Leptothrix cholodnii SP-6: one gene and its partner. The protein of the gene in region 2 interacts with the protein of the main gene of each other region in a pairwise test. Links are inferred from orthologs where the notes say so. Each region holds a gene or a part of one and is shown on either strand. Other genes may lie near its edges.

Region 1 (9,335 bases), 250 kb from region 2 along the record:
GGCCGAGCGCCAGCCCGGCGTCGCCGCAGCTCATGGCCTGGGGCTGATGCACGGCCAGGCCGGCGTCCTGCAGCCGCCGGGTCAGCTGGGTGTTCAGCACGCGGTTCATGAAGCAGCCGCCGCCGAGCACGACATCGCGCAGGCTACGTTCGCGCGCGGCGCCGATCGCGGCGTGCGCCAGGCCGTTGACCAGCGCGAGGTGGAACGAGCCGGCGCCGTGCGACACGGCGCGGGCATTGGCCGGGTCGATCTCGAACAGGCGGCCGACGATCGGGCGCAGGTCGAGGCTTTCCCACGGCTCGTCGAAGCTGGGGTGGGCGCGCTGCCACGCCGCAGCGCAGGCTTCGAGCGCGATCGCCGCTTCGGCTTCGGTCGACTGGCGCACGCTCAGGCCGAGCGCGCCGGCGGCGGCGTCGAACCAGCGGCCGGCGCTGCTGGTGAGCGGGCAGTTGACGTTGCGTTCGAGCATGCTGCGCACCACCCGGGCCGCCTGCGCGCCGACGATCGGCGCAAAACGGGCCTCGATGCGGTCGCCGCGGCCCAGCGCGTGCATCAGGCCTGCGGCCATGCGCCAGGGTTCGCGCGCCGCCATGTCGCCGCCGGGCAGCAGCAAGGGCTGCAGATGGCCGATGCGCTGCCAGCGGTGCGCCGCGGCGCCGCCGTCGACCCACAACACCTCGCCGCCCCAGGCCGTGCCGTCGCTGCCGAGCCCGACGCCGTCGAGCGCCAGGCCGATCACCGGCAAGCGCAGGCCCTGTTCGGCGATGACGGCGGCGATGTGCGCGTGGTGGTGCTGCACGGCAATCGACGGCAGGCCGAGCTGCTCGGCCGCGGCGAGGGCGACGCGGGTGCTGTGGAAGTCGGGATGCAGGTCGTGTGCGACCGCCTGCAGCGGGCCGTCGCCGGCGCCCAGCAGGGTCTCGACCGACACCTGCAGCGCGTCGCACGCGGCGGCGTCACCCAGGTCGCCGTGCAGCGCGGACCAGCGCGCCCGGTCGCCGTCGAGCCGGCAGGCGCTGTTCTTCAGGTAGGCGCCGCATGCCAGCACGCGCAGGGGCGCGGGGCAGGGCAGAGATGTGGGGCCCGGCACGGCTCAGGCCTTGATGCCGGCGGCGGCCAGCTGCGCTTCGAGTTGGGCGATCCGGCTGCGCAGCGCGGCCTCGGTGGCGCCGGCGTCATCGGCGGTGTCGTGCTCGTGCGCTTGGGCCGGCTCGCCCGCGTGCAACAGCCAGTCGATCCAGGCGTCCATGCCCTGGCCGGTCCTGGCCGACACCAGCAGCACCTCGATGCCCGGGTTGACGCGGCGTGCGTACTCGATGCATTTGGGGATGTCGAAGTCGAGGTAGGGCAGCAGGTCGATCTTGTTGAGCACCATGAGCCGGGCGGCGGCGAACATGTCGGGGTACTTGATCGGCTTGTCCTCACCCTCGGTGACCGAGAGGATGGCGATCTTGGCGGCCTCGCCCAGGTCCCACATTGCCGGGCAGACGAGGTTGCCGACGTTCTCGATGAACAGCAGTGCGTCGGCGTGGTGATGGCCCTGCGCGTGTCCGTGTCCGTCGTGCGTGTGTTCGTGACCGTGGCTGTGGCTGTGCCCGTGCAGATCGAGCCGCGCGAACGCGTCACCCACCATCTGCGCATCCAGATGGCAGCCCTTGCCGGTGTTGATCTGGATCGCCGCGGCGCCGGTGGCGCGGATGCGGTCGGCGTCGTTCGAGGTCTGCTGGTCGCCCTCGATCACCGCCAGCGGCAGCTGTGGCGCGGCGCTCTTGAGCGCCTCGATGGTGGCGCACAGCAGCGTGGTCTTGCCCGAGCCGGGGCTCGACACCAGGTTGTAGGCGGTGATGCCGTGCGAGGCGAAGTGCGCGCGGTTGTGCGCGGCCAGGCGGTTGTTCTCGCCCAGCACGTCGACCTCGAGCTTGATGGCGCGCGCCTGGCTCATGCCCGGCACCGACACCCGCGCCGCTCCGGCGCCGTAATGCAGGTCGCCGGTATTCGGCGCCACGCTGACATGTTCATGCGGGGCGGCTGGCGCCCCGCTGCTGCATCCGCAGACGACACACATGGCTCAGGTCTCCTCGTCGTGCACCAGCAGGTCGAGCACCCGAAGCTCGGTCCCGCCGGTGGCTTGTAGCTGAAATCCGCTGCACAGCGGGCAGGGGTCGGCGCGCGAGGTGATCTCCACGCTGCAGCTGCAGCGCGGGCACCAGGCCGTGCCGGGGGGCTCGTCGATCTCGATCGCGGCGCCTTCGAGGCAGGTGCCGGGCGTGATGGCTTCGAGCGCGAAACGCAGCGCCCGCACCTCCACACCCGCCAGCGCGCCGGCCTCGAGCCGCAGTTGCGAGACGCGCCTGAAGCCTTCGCGCGCTGCGGCGTCCTCGATCACCTTGACGATGCCGCCGGCCAGGCTCAGCTCATGCATGGGCGGGCTCCTCGACGCGCGGGGCGAGCCGCTGCAGGACATCGATCGATCGTGAAAGCGTAGGCATTGCGCCATTGTGATGCCGGGCGGGCGCGTGGACCGTCCGCAGGGCTGTGCAAGCCTGCATCCGTCGTCACGCCGCCAGGCCCGACGGTCGGGCACGAGGCGCAGCACCCGCGGACGGGGGCCTGTCCGTCAGGTCGGAGCGAATCGGCGCTCCCTACAATCCGCGCCGATTTCTTCCATTTTCAAGGTCAGGTCTTCGGCATGAAAACACTCGCATCGGCATTCAAGGCCTATGACATCCGCGGCATCGTCGGGCAGGCGCTCGACGTCGAATTTGCCGAGCACCTCGGCCGTGCCTTCGGCAGCGAGGCGATCGCCGCCGGCGAACGCGCGGTGGCGGTGGGCCGCGACGGCCGCGTCTCCGGGCCGGACCTGTCGGCGGCGCTGATGCGCGGGCTGGCCTCGACCGGGCTGGATGTGGTCGACCTCGGCGCGGTGACCACGCCGATGCTCTATTACGTGGCCGCCACCCGCGGCGAACACGGTTGCCGCAGCGGCATCCAGGTGACGGGCAGCCACAACCCGAAGGACTACAACGGCTTCAAGATGGTGCTGGCCGGCGTGGCGATCCACGGCGAGGCGATCCAGAAACTGCGCACGCGCATGGAGGCCGAGGATTACCTGCACGTGCCCGGCAAGCGCAAGAACTCCAAGCCGCGCGTGGGCCGCATCGCGGCGATGGACATCCTGCCGGAATACACGCACCGCGTCGTCAGCGACTGCAAGCTGGCGCGGCCGATGAAGATCGTGGTCGACTCGGGCAACGGCATTCCGGGCGCCTCGGGGCCCGCCATCCTGCGGGCGCTGGGCTGTGACGTGATCGACATCTACAGCCGCGTCGACGGCGATTTTCCGAACCACCATCCCGATCCGTCCAAGCTCGAAAACCTGGCCGACCTGATCAAGATCGTGCACGCCACCGACGCCGAACTCGGCCTGGCGTTCGACGGCGATGGCGACCGGCTGGGCCTGGTCACCAAGGACGGCGAGATCATCTTCCCGGACCGCCAGATGCTGCTGTTCGCACGCGACATCCTGAGCCGGCACCCGGGCGGCACGATCATCTTCGACGTCAAGTGCTCGCAGCGCCTGTCGGCCGGCATTCTTGAAGCGGGCGGTGTGCCGCTGATGTGGAAGACCGGCCACTCGCTGGTGAAAGCCAAGCTGCGCGAGACCGGCGCGCCGATCGCCGGTGAGATGAGCGGCCACATCTTCTTCGGCGAGCGCTGGTATGGCTTCGACGACGCGATGTACACCGCCGGCCGCCTGCTGGAGATCCTGTCGCGCTTCGACGACCCGAGCGCGGTGCTCAAGGCGCTGCCGACCAGCTTCAGCACGCCCGAACTGAACGTCGCGGTGCCGGCCGGCAACCAGCACCAGATCGTCGAGGAGCTGATCGCTCAAGCCGACTTTCCGGGTGCCACGATCGGCACCATCGACGGCCTGCGGGGCGACTATCCGGACGGCTTCGGCCTGATCCGGGCGTCGAACACCACGCCGGTGCTGGTGCTGCGTTTCGAGGGCCACACCGAGGCGGCGCTGCATCGCATCGAAGGTGATTTCATGGCGGCGCTGCGCCGGGTCATGCCTGAAGCGCAAGTGCAGCAGGCGGCGCACTGAACGCCGGCTCGCCCGTGATCGCACTCAAGCGCGGTCTGGCGCGGCTGGCCTACAGCACGCTGCTGCGCGGGCTCACGCCGCTGCTGCTGGCGCGGCTGTTCTGGCGCGCGCGGCGTGAGCCGCCGTATGGCCAGGCGATCGGCGAGCGGCTCGGTTTCGGCGCGCCCACCAAACCGGGCGCGCTATGGCTGCACGCGGTCTCGCTCGGTGAAACCCGCGCCGCCGAGCCGCTGATCCAGGCCTTGCGCGCGGCCCGGCCTGGGCTGCGGCTGCTGCTCACGCACGGCACCGCCACCGGCCGCGAGACCGGCGCGGCGCTGCTGCGCGCCGGTGACGCGCAACGCTGGCTGCCGTTCGACACCCCCGGCGCGGTGCGGCGTTTCCTGCGCCGCCATCGGCCGGCCATCGGCGTGCTGATGGAGACCGAGGTCTGGCCGAACCTGCAGGCCGAGGCGCTGGCCGCCGGTGTGCCGATGGTGCTGGCCAACGCACGGCTGTCGGACAAGAGCCTGCGCAAGTCGCTGCGGCTCGACGCGTTGATGCGGCCGGCGGTCGAGGCGCTGTCCACGGCGCTGGCGCAGACCGAGGACGACGCCCGGCGCCTGCGCGAAGCCGGCGCCCGCGACGTGCAGGTGTGCGGCAACATCAAGTTCGACCTGCGCCCCGACCCGGCCTTGCTGACGCGCGGCCGGCACTGGCGTGTTGCTGCAGCCGGCCGGCCGATCGTGCTGGCGGCGAGCTGGCGCGAAGGCGAGGACGAGCCCCTGCTGCAGGCCTGGGCCGCGATGCTGGCGCAATCCGACCCGTCAGCCCGCCGCCCCGTGCTGGCGCTGGTGCCGCGCCATCCGCAGCGTTTCGACGAGGTGGCGGCGCTGGTGCAGGCCGCGGGGCTGACGCTGTCTCGACGCAGCAGCTGGGGCGAGGGCGACGCCGCGGTGCCCGATGCGGCGGCGCAGGCCGACGTCTGGCTGGGCGACTCGATGCGCGAGATGCCGGCCTATTACGCGCTGGCCGACGTGGCGCTGCTGGGCGGCAGTTTCGCGCCGCTGGGCGGCCAGAACCTGATCGAGGCGGCCGCCTGCGGCTGCCCGGTGGTGATGGGGCCGCACACCTTCAACTTTGCCGACGCGGCCCAGCTGGCCGAGGCCCAATCGGCCGCGCGTCGGGTGCCGGCGATCGGCAACGGCGTGGCGTTGGCGGTCGCGCAGGCCGGTGACGTGTCGGCCCACGCGCAGGCCTCGGCCGCGGCCCTGGCCTACGCCGCGGCGCACCAGGGCGCGTCCGAACGCATGGCGGCGATCCTGCTGAAACAGGCGCGCTGGCCGGGCTGAGCGCCGCGGGTCGACCCCGCTTGCGTCATGGCGGTCATCTCACGAAGATGCAATCCCGCCCACGGCCCGGAGCCGCCATGCCCCGCCTGACCATCGCCCCCAACCTGCGCCGTCACGTCGATTGCCCGCCGCTGCAACTCGACGGCGGCACCGTCGGCGAGGTGCTGCGCGCGGCCTGGCAGCACAGCCCGCGGCTGCAGGGTTACGTGCTCGACGAACAGGGCGCGGTGCGCCAGCACGTGATGGTGTTCGTCAACGGCCAGCGCATCCACGACCGGCTCGGCCTGAGCGATGCCGTGGCACCGGCCGACGAGGTGCAGATCTTTCAGGCCTTGACCGGCGGTTGATGAAGGGCGGTTGATGGACGGCGGTTGACGGGCATGTCGATTCCAGGCCGCGTCGATCGTCGTGTCCCGTCCGACTATCGCACCACGACCCCTCGAGAGGAGACACACGATGACGCCCACGCTCTGGATCGCCACCCGCAAGGGCCTGTTCAACGCCCGCCAGGTCGACGGCGACTGGCGGCTCGCCACCGAGGCCGCCTTCCTCGGCGAGCCGGTCTCGATCCTGCTGCCCGACCCGCGTGACGGCGCGCTCTACGCGGCGCTGCGCCTGGGCCATTTCGGCTGCAAGCTGCACCGCTCGCGCGACGGCGGCGTGACCTGGGAGGAGATCGCCACGCCGGCCTATCCGCCCAAACCCGAAGGCCATGCCGACGCCACCGCGTGGAAGCTCGACACGGTCTGGTCGCTCGAAGCCGGCGGTGCCGACCAGCCCGGCCGGCTCTGGGCCGGCACCATCCCCGGCGGGCTGTTTCGCAGTGACGACTCGGGCGCCTCGTGGCAGCTGGTCGAGTCGCTCTGGAACGTGCCCGAGCGCCTGCAGTGGTTCGGCGGCGGCTACGACTTCCCCGGCATCCACTCGATCTGCGTCGACCCGCGCGACAGCCGCTGTGTGCTGGTGGCGGTGTCGTGCGGCGGCGTCTGGCTGACGCAGGACGACGGCGCCAGCTGGCAGCTGCTGGGCGAAGGCCTGAGCGCCGACTACCTGCCGCCCGAGCGCATCGGCGACGCGGCGGTGCAGGACCCGCACCGCGTGCAGCGTTGCGCGGGCCAGCCCGATCAGCTGTGGATGCAGCATCACAGCGGCGTGTTCCGCTCCGGCGATGGCGGGCGCAGCTGGCGCGCCGTGACGGACATCGCGCCGTCGGCCTTCGGTTTTGCGGTGGCGGTGCACCCGCAGGATGCCGAGCGGGTCTGGCTGGTGCCGGCGCAAGCCGATGCGCAGCGCGTGCCGGTCAACGCCACCCTGGTCGTCAACCGCAGCACCGACGGTGGCGCGCACTGGCACGCGGTGTGGGACGGCCTGCCGTCACCGGCCTGGGACCTGATCTACCGCCACGGCCTGGCGATCGACGACAGCGGCCAGCTGCTCGCGATGGGTTCGACCACCGGCGGGCTCTGGCTGTCCGGCGATGCCGGCAACCGCTGGCAGACGCTGTCGAGCCAGCTGCCGCCGATCTACGCGGTGCGCTGGGCGGCCTGAGCCGCCAGGGTTTCAGCGGCCGAGCAGGCCGTTGATGGTGTCGAGGTCACCGACCGACAGCACGCCCGCGGCCTGGCGCAGCCGCAGGCCGTTGACCAGCACGTCGTAGCGCGCCTTGGCGAGGTCGCGCTGGGTCGAGTAGAGCTGGGTCTGGGCATTGAGCACGTCGAGGTTGACACGCACGCCGACGCGGTAGCCGGTCTGGGTCGCTTCGAGCGCGAGCTTCGATGACGATTCGGCCGCCTCGAACGCCAGCACCTGCGCCTGGCCCGACTGCACGCCGAAGTAGACCTGCCGCGTGGCCTGCGCCACCGCGCGGCGGGCGGTGTCGAGGTCGTTGCGCGATTTTTCTTCGAGCGCCACGGTTTCCTTGACGCGGTTGTCGATCGCGCCGCCGCTGTAGAGCGGCATGCGCAGCGTCAGGCCGATCCGGGCGTTGCTGGACACGCCCTTGCCGCCCGACGACACCGCCGCCGAGCCCGAGTTGTGGGCGCTGCCCATCGAGCCTTCGAGGTCGAGCGTCGGGCTGTGGCCGGCGTCGGCGCGGCGGGTTTCGAGCTTGGCGATCTCGTAGCCGACCCGGGCCTTGCGCACCAGCGGCGCGTCGGCGGTCTTGGCGACCCAGCCTTCGACGTCGTCGCTGGCCAGGTTGGGCAGTACCACCGGCTGGGCCAGTGGCGTGGGCTCGATGCCGGTCTTGCCGATCAGCTGGTCGAGCGCGATGCGCTTGGTGCGCAGGTCGTTGTCGGCGGCGATCTCCTGTGCGCTGGCGAGGTCGAAGCGCGCCTGCGCCTCGCGCGTGTCGGTGATGGTGGCGGTGCCGACCTCGAAATTGCGCTTGGCCGACGCCAGCTGCTCGCTGATCGCGGTCTTGTTGGCCTGCGCGGTGGCGAGCGTGTCGACCGCGCCGAGCACGTCGAAATAGGCCTGCGCCACCCGCACCATCAGGTCCTGCTCGGCGCTGGCGAGGTCGGCCTCGACCACTTCGAGCGACTTGCGGGCCTGGTCGACCGCTGCCGAATTGGCGCGGTTGATGAGCGGCTGGACGGCGCTCACGCCCACCGTCGCGGCGGTCAGGTTGCGGGTGCCGGCCAGCGGCGTGTCGCTGACCGACTGCGCCGCGCCGGCGCTCAGGCCGACGTTGGGGCGCAGCAGCGACTCGGACTGCGCGGCGCGGAACTGCGTCGCCTGGGCCTGCGCCTGCGCGGCCAGGTAGCCGGCGTCGTAGCTGCGGGCAGCGTCGTAGAGCTCGCGCAGGCTTTGCGCATGTGCGGGCACGGCCAGGGCGGCCAAGGCCGCCAGCACGGACACCAGCAGGGGCTTGCGCGCGGTCGAGAGCTTCATCGAGAGGTCCTTTTCTTGGCCAGGGGAGATGCACGGCGGCCGTGGCGGCCAGGTTCAGTAGGTCGGCACCGTCGGATCGACAACGCGCGACCAGGCGTCGATGCCACCCGCGATGTTATACACATGGGGGTATCTTTGCCCATCCAGGTACATCGCCACCTGCAGACTGCGCATGCCGTGGTGGCACAGCACCAGCAGCGGCTGCGCGGCATCGAGCTCGCCGGCATGGCGGGCCGGCACCTGCTGCATCGGGATGCAGCGGGTCTCGACGCCCGGCAGGCTCAGGCTGGCGGTGGCCACTTCCCAGGCTTCGCGCACGTCCAGCAGCGCGGGCCTGAGGCCCTGGCCGCGCCAGGTGTCGAGCAGGGCGGCGATGTCCCGGACGGCGACTTGTTGCATCTTCTTGGCCGGAAAAAGGACCGTTCGGGTCAGAACGAGAAACGCGAGGGTTCGCCGAAACCGTCGAGCCGGGGCGCGACGGTGTCGAACAGCACCTCGGTGCGGAAATCGCGCTCGCCGGTGCGGGTGACGCGGGTGGCCCGCATCATCGGGGCCTGGCCGACCACGGCGACCAGCCGGCCACCGACCTTGAGTTGCTGCAGCAGCGCGGCGGGCACTTCGGCCACCGAGCCCGACAGCACGATGGCGTCCCACGGACCGGCGACGGCCTTGGCATCGGAGCCGTCGGCCTGGCGCACCTCGGCGTTCATGATCTTGGCGTGGCGCAGGTTCTCGCGTGCCATCGCGACCAGCTCGGGGCGGGTCTCGAGGCTGACGACCTGCTGCGCCTTGTGCGCCAGCAGCGCGGCCATGAAGCCCGAGCCGGTGCCGATCTCAAGCACCTTCTCGTGGCGGTGCGGGGCGAGGTCCTGCAGCAGGCGGGCCTCGAGGCGCGGGGCGAGCATGGACTGGCCGCCGGGCAGCGGCACCTCCAGGTCCATGAAGGCGACGCTGCGGTGTGCGGCGGGCACGAAATCTTCGCGCTTGACCACCGCCAGCAGCGA
Region 2 (4,478 bases):
GCTCGAAGCCGAGCAGATCGTCGAGGACCTGATCGCCGCACTCTCGCCCAAGCCGCTGGCGGGCGTGTCGATGCTGATCACGGCCGGACCGACCTTCGAGGCGATCGACCCGGTGCGTGGCATCACCAACCTGTCGAGCGGCAAGATGGGTTTTGCGATCGCCCGCGCGGCGCGCGAAGCCGGTGCGGCCGTCACCTTGATCGCCGGTCCGGTGCACCTGCCCACGCCGCGCGGCGTGGCGCGCATCGACGTGCGCTCGGCGCAGCAGATGCACGACGCGGTGATGCCCGCGGCGGCGCAGCACGACGTGTTCGTCGCCACCGCCGCGGTGGCCGACTGGCGCCCGGCCAACCTGAGCGCGCACAAGATCAAGAAGGCCGGCAAGAAGGTCGCACCGAGCTTCGAGCTGACCGAAAACGCCGACATCCTGGCCGCGGTGGCGGCTTTGCCCGAGCCGCCTTACTGCGTCGGCTTTGCCGCCGAGAGCGAGAAGCTGGCCCAGCACGCGCGCGAAAAACTGCTGCGCAAGAAGGTGCCGCTGATCGTCGGCAACCTCGGTCCCGCCACCTTCGGGCGCGACGACAACGCGCTGCTGCTGGTCGACGCCGACGGCGAGCGCGCCCTGCCCGAAGACGGCCGCGCCACCGACAAGCTCAGCCTGGCGCGCGCGCTGGTGGGCGACATCGCCCGGCGTCTGGCCGGCTCACGCGCGTCGGCAACGACCTGAAATCCCCGACATCCATGAACACCCAGATCGAATACAAGCTGCTCGACGCCCGCCTGGCCGAGCAGTTGCCCGCCTACGCGACGCCCGGTGCCGCCGGCCTGGACCTGCGCGCCTGCATCGACCTGCCGCTCGAGATCGCGCCCGGCCAGACCACGCTGATCCCCACCGGCATCGCCATCCACATCGCCGATCCCGGCCTGGCGGCGATCATCCTGCCGCGCTCGGGGCTGGGCCACAAACACGGCATCGTGCTGGGCAATCTGGTCGGGCTGATCGACAGCGATTACCAGGGCCAGCTGATGGTGAGCTGCTGGAACCGCGGCAGTGTGGCCTATGCCGTGCAGCCGCTCGAACGCATCGCCCAGCTGGTGATCGTGCCGGTGGTGCAGGCGCAGTTCCGGCAGGTCGACGAATTCGAGGCCAGCGATCGCGGCGTGGCGGGCTTCGGCTCCACCGGCCGAGGCTGACCGACGGGCAATCCGCGCGGCGGACCGCCGCATCGCACCTCAGTGCATCGTCTGGTTGTCGGTCGCCATGACCGGCGCCAGGCTGAGCAGGCCGGTGGCGTCGTTGTCGACGCTGCGGCGCAGGATCTCTTCTTCGTCGGCTTCGCGCACGTCCGTCACCTGCAGCTGCAGCACCAGCGCGACGCCGGCCAGCGGGTGGTTGCCGTCGAGCACGACATGGCTGTCGTAGACCTCGGTGATGGTGTAGATCACCGCGCTCGGCATGTCGGGCGTCTGGCTGCCTTCGGGCAGGCCCTCGAACTGCATGCCCGGCGCGATGCCGTCGGGGAACAGGCGGCGTTCCTCGAAGCACACCAGCTCGGCGTGGTACTCGCCGAACGCGTGTTCGGGCTCCAGGTGCAGCGTGGCCTCGAAGCCGGCACCTTCGCCGTTGATGACCTCTTCGACCTTGGCGAACAGGTCGTCGCCGCCGTAGAAGAACTCGACCGGCTCGACCAGTTCGTCGATCAGTTGCCCTTGGGCATCTTCAAGGCGCCAGGTCAGGCTGACGACACAGGGTTCTGAAATTCTCATGGCCGGAATGATCGCATGCGCGCGCGAGGCCCCCGAAGCCCGCCGGCACAATGCGGGCATGAATCTCCCGAAAAGCCGCGCTGCATCCGCTGCAGCCCAACCCGCCAAGCCCTCGGTCACGAAGGGCTCGACGCCGTCTCCCGTCCATCCTGACGCGGCCGTGCCGCCGCTCGACCTGCCCTGCGAGCTGCTCGGCGGGCTCAGTCCGTCGGTCTTCATGCAGCGCCACTGGCAGCGCAAGCCGCTGCTGGTGCGCCAGGCCGTGCCGGGCATCGAGCCGCCGGTGTCGCGCGCGCAGATGTTCGCGATGCTCGAAGACGATGCGGTCGAGTCCCGATTCCTGAGCCGTCAGGGCGAGGGCGACCGGCAGACGTGGCAGTTCAAGCGCGGACCGATGCCGCGCCGCTCGCTGCCGGCCATCAAGCAACCCGGCTGGACGGTGCTGGTGCAGGGCCTCAACCTGCACGTGCCGGCTGCCGCCGACCTGCTGAACCGCTTCCGCTTCGTGCCACAGGCCCGGCTCGACGATCTGATGATCTCCTGGGCCAGCGAGGGGGGCGGTGTCGGGCCGCACTTCGACTCCTACGACGTCTTCCTGATCCAGGTGGCGGGCCGGCGGCGCTGGCGCATCGGCCGCCTGCCCGACGCGCGCCTGAGGGAAGGGCTGCCGGTCAAGATCATCGAGAACTTCCGTCATGAAGAAGAGTGGGTGCTCGAGCCGGGCGACATGCTCTACCTGCCGCCCGGCTGGGCCCATGACGGCGATGCGGTCGACGGCGAGTGCATGACGTGCTCGGTGGGTTTCCGCTCGCCGCAGCGCAGCGAACTGGTGCGCGAGACGCTGCTGCGTCTGGCCGACGGCATCGACGATCCGGCCGATGCCGGTGCGCGCCCGCCGGTCTATCGCGACCCCAAGCAGTCGGCCACCGCGGCGCCCGGGCGCATCCCGGCCGAACTGCTGGCGTTTGCCGAGCAGGGCCTGATGCGCGCGCTGGCCGAGCCTGGCGCACTCGCGCGCGCGTTGGGCGAGTACCTGAGCGAGCCCAAGGCGCAGGTCAGCTTCGAGCTCGGCGAGCCGCTGCCTGACGGTGTGGGTGTCCGGCTCGATGACCGCAGCTGCCTGCTCTACGACGACGGCCACGTCTATTGCAACGGCGATTCGTGGCGTGCGGCGGGCCGCGATGCGGCGATGCTGCATCTGCTGGCCGACGCGCGCCAACTCGATGCCACCACCCTGCGCCGAGCCAGTCCGGCGTTGCGTGCCTTGCTGGAGCAGTGGGCTGACGACGGCTGGCTGCACCCGCTGGCTGGCTGAGCCCGGCACGCTCGGGTGCACCGGTTCCGGCTTTGGCTGCATACCGGGCACCTGCCGAGTGCACGCCGAATGGGTATACTTGCGGGCTGGACGTGAAAATGCTCGAGCTGATCACGCTTCAGGTGGGACTTGACGAATTGTTGGCTTCTTGTTTGAGCCTCGTCCGAGAGCCCCGCAATTACCGGTAATTGTCTGACTCCAAGACCCAAGGAAATAACCATGAACAAGTCGCTCCTGATGGCCGCCCTGATCGCCGCCGCTGCCCTCGCCGCCTGTGGCAAGAAGGAAGAAGCCGCTCCTGCTGCTGCTCCCGCTGCCGTGGAAGCTTCGGCTCCTGCCGTTGAGGCTTCGGCTCCTGCGATGGAAGCGTCCGCTCCTGTCGAAGCTGCTGCTTCCGCTGCTTCGAACTGAGCACACCGCTTCGATTCGAAAAGCCGCCTCCGGGCGGCTTTTTTTTGGCTGTCTGCGACGAGCAGAAAAAAGCCGACCGGCGCGGAGCGCGGGTCGGCTGCAGGGCCGGTCGATGCCCTTGATGCGTCAGCGCAACTCCACAAGCAGCAGTTGGGCGATGTTGCGGGCGCTTTCGTCGGCACTGGCCATGCCTTCGCTGTTGAGCACCGACACGGTGCTGGCCGTACTGCCTTCGGCGGCGACTTGAACGCGGTAGCGCTTGCCCGAAAGGTCTTCCTTCTTGGCGCCGAACAGGCGTGCGATGAAGTTGGGGTCTTCCTTGCCGGCGAGCTTGGGGTCGACGTAGCGCACGAAGTAGACGCCCTGGCTGCGGTCGCGGTCCTCGACCGTGAAGCCGTTGCGATCGAGCGCCACACCGACACGGCGCCAGGCGCGATCGAATCCGTCGTCGACCTGCAGCGTCGGCACCGCGGCCGACGCATCGATGCGGGCCCGCGGCGGCGCGGCCGGCGCGGCGGCGACGGTCTGTGCGGCCGCTGCCAGTGCCGGCGCAGCCGCGGTGGCATCTGCTGCCGGTGCCAGGTGCGCCAGCAGGCGAGCCAGCATTTCGGCTTCGAGGGTGGGGTCGGTGGGCCGGGTCTGCCAGCGAACCTGTTCGTTGTTGCGGTCGCCCGTGACGACCTGGACCGCACCGCGGTGGCTGATGGTGACTTCGGTGCCCTGCGCGCCGCGTTCGACCAGCATGCGGTAGCGGTCGCGCTCGTCGCTGTCGGTGAGGGCTTCGAAGACCTTGCTGATCGCCCGGCTCAAGGTGTTCTGCGGCAGCTTGCCGCGGTTCTCGAGCCAGTCGGTTTCCATCACGCCCAGTTCGGGCTTGTCGACCAGCAACGTGAAGCCGTTGGCCTGCCAGTACTCGCGCAGCACCGGCCAGAGCTGCTCCGGCGTCGACGACGTGACGAGCCAGCGCTGGTTGCCGGAGCGCTCG

Evidence for each region.
Region 1: the proteins of LCHO_RS13225 (region 2) and hypB interact in binary tests that used the Escherichia coli proteins (3 or more experiments, as listed by UniProt). The link is inferred for Leptothrix cholodnii SP-6 from one-to-one orthologs.

What each region holds. Positions count from the first base shown.
Region 1 is NC_010524.1:2,646,552-2,655,886, reverse strand. What follows is about bases 80-3,013. They hold hypB (hydrogenase nickel incorporation protein HypB), read right to left. Parts: upstream 2,066-3,013; coding sequence 1,094-2,065; downstream 80-1,093. Other genes in these bases: LCHO_RS12200 (phosphomannomutase/phosphoglucomutase), read left to right, coding at 2,690-3,013; LCHO_RS12205 (hydrogenase maturation nickel metallochaperone HypA/HybF), read right to left, coding at 2,069-2,422; LCHO_RS12215 (Kae1-like domain-containing protein), read right to left, coding at 80-1,090. In the rest of the region: more of LCHO_RS12215, read right to left, coding at 1-79; more of LCHO_RS12200, read left to right, coding at 3,014-4,108; LCHO_RS12195 (3-deoxy-D-manno-octulosonic acid transferase), read left to right, coding at 4,123-5,439; LCHO_RS12190 (MoaD/ThiS family protein), read left to right, coding at 5,517-5,786; LCHO_RS12185 (WD40/YVTN/BNR-like repeat-containing protein), read left to right, coding at 5,896-6,987; LCHO_RS12180 (TolC family outer membrane protein), read right to left, coding at 7,000-8,331; LCHO_RS12175 (rhodanese-like domain-containing protein), read right to left, coding at 8,386-8,730; LCHO_RS12170 (protein-L-isoaspartate O-methyltransferase family protein), read right to left, coding at 8,760-9,335. UniProt on the Escherichia coli protein: Involved in the maturation of [NiFe] hydrogenases. Required for nickel insertion into the metal center of the hydrogenase. Exhibits a low intrinsic GTPase activity, which is essential for nickel insertion.
Region 2 is NC_010524.1:2,901,547-2,906,024, reverse strand. Bases 1-2,839 are described here. They hold LCHO_RS13225 (FKBP-type peptidyl-prolyl cis-trans isomerase), read right to left. Parts: upstream 1,768-2,839; coding sequence 1,234-1,767; downstream 1-1,233. Other genes in these bases: LCHO_RS13220 (ribosomal protein uL16 3-hydroxylase), read left to right, coding at 1,826-2,839; dut (dUTP diphosphatase), read left to right, coding at 742-1,194; coaBC (bifunctional phosphopantothenoylcysteine decarboxylase/phosphopantothenate--cysteine ligase CoaBC), read left to right, coding at 1-727. In the rest of the region: more of LCHO_RS13220, read left to right, coding at 2,840-3,082; LCHO_RS22805 (hypothetical protein), read left to right, coding at 3,302-3,493; outer membrane protein assembly factor BamC, read right to left, coding at 3,620-4,478. UniProt on the Escherichia coli protein: Folding helper with both chaperone and peptidyl-prolyl cis-trans isomerase (PPIase) activities. Chaperone activity prevents aggregation of unfolded or partially folded proteins and promotes their correct folding.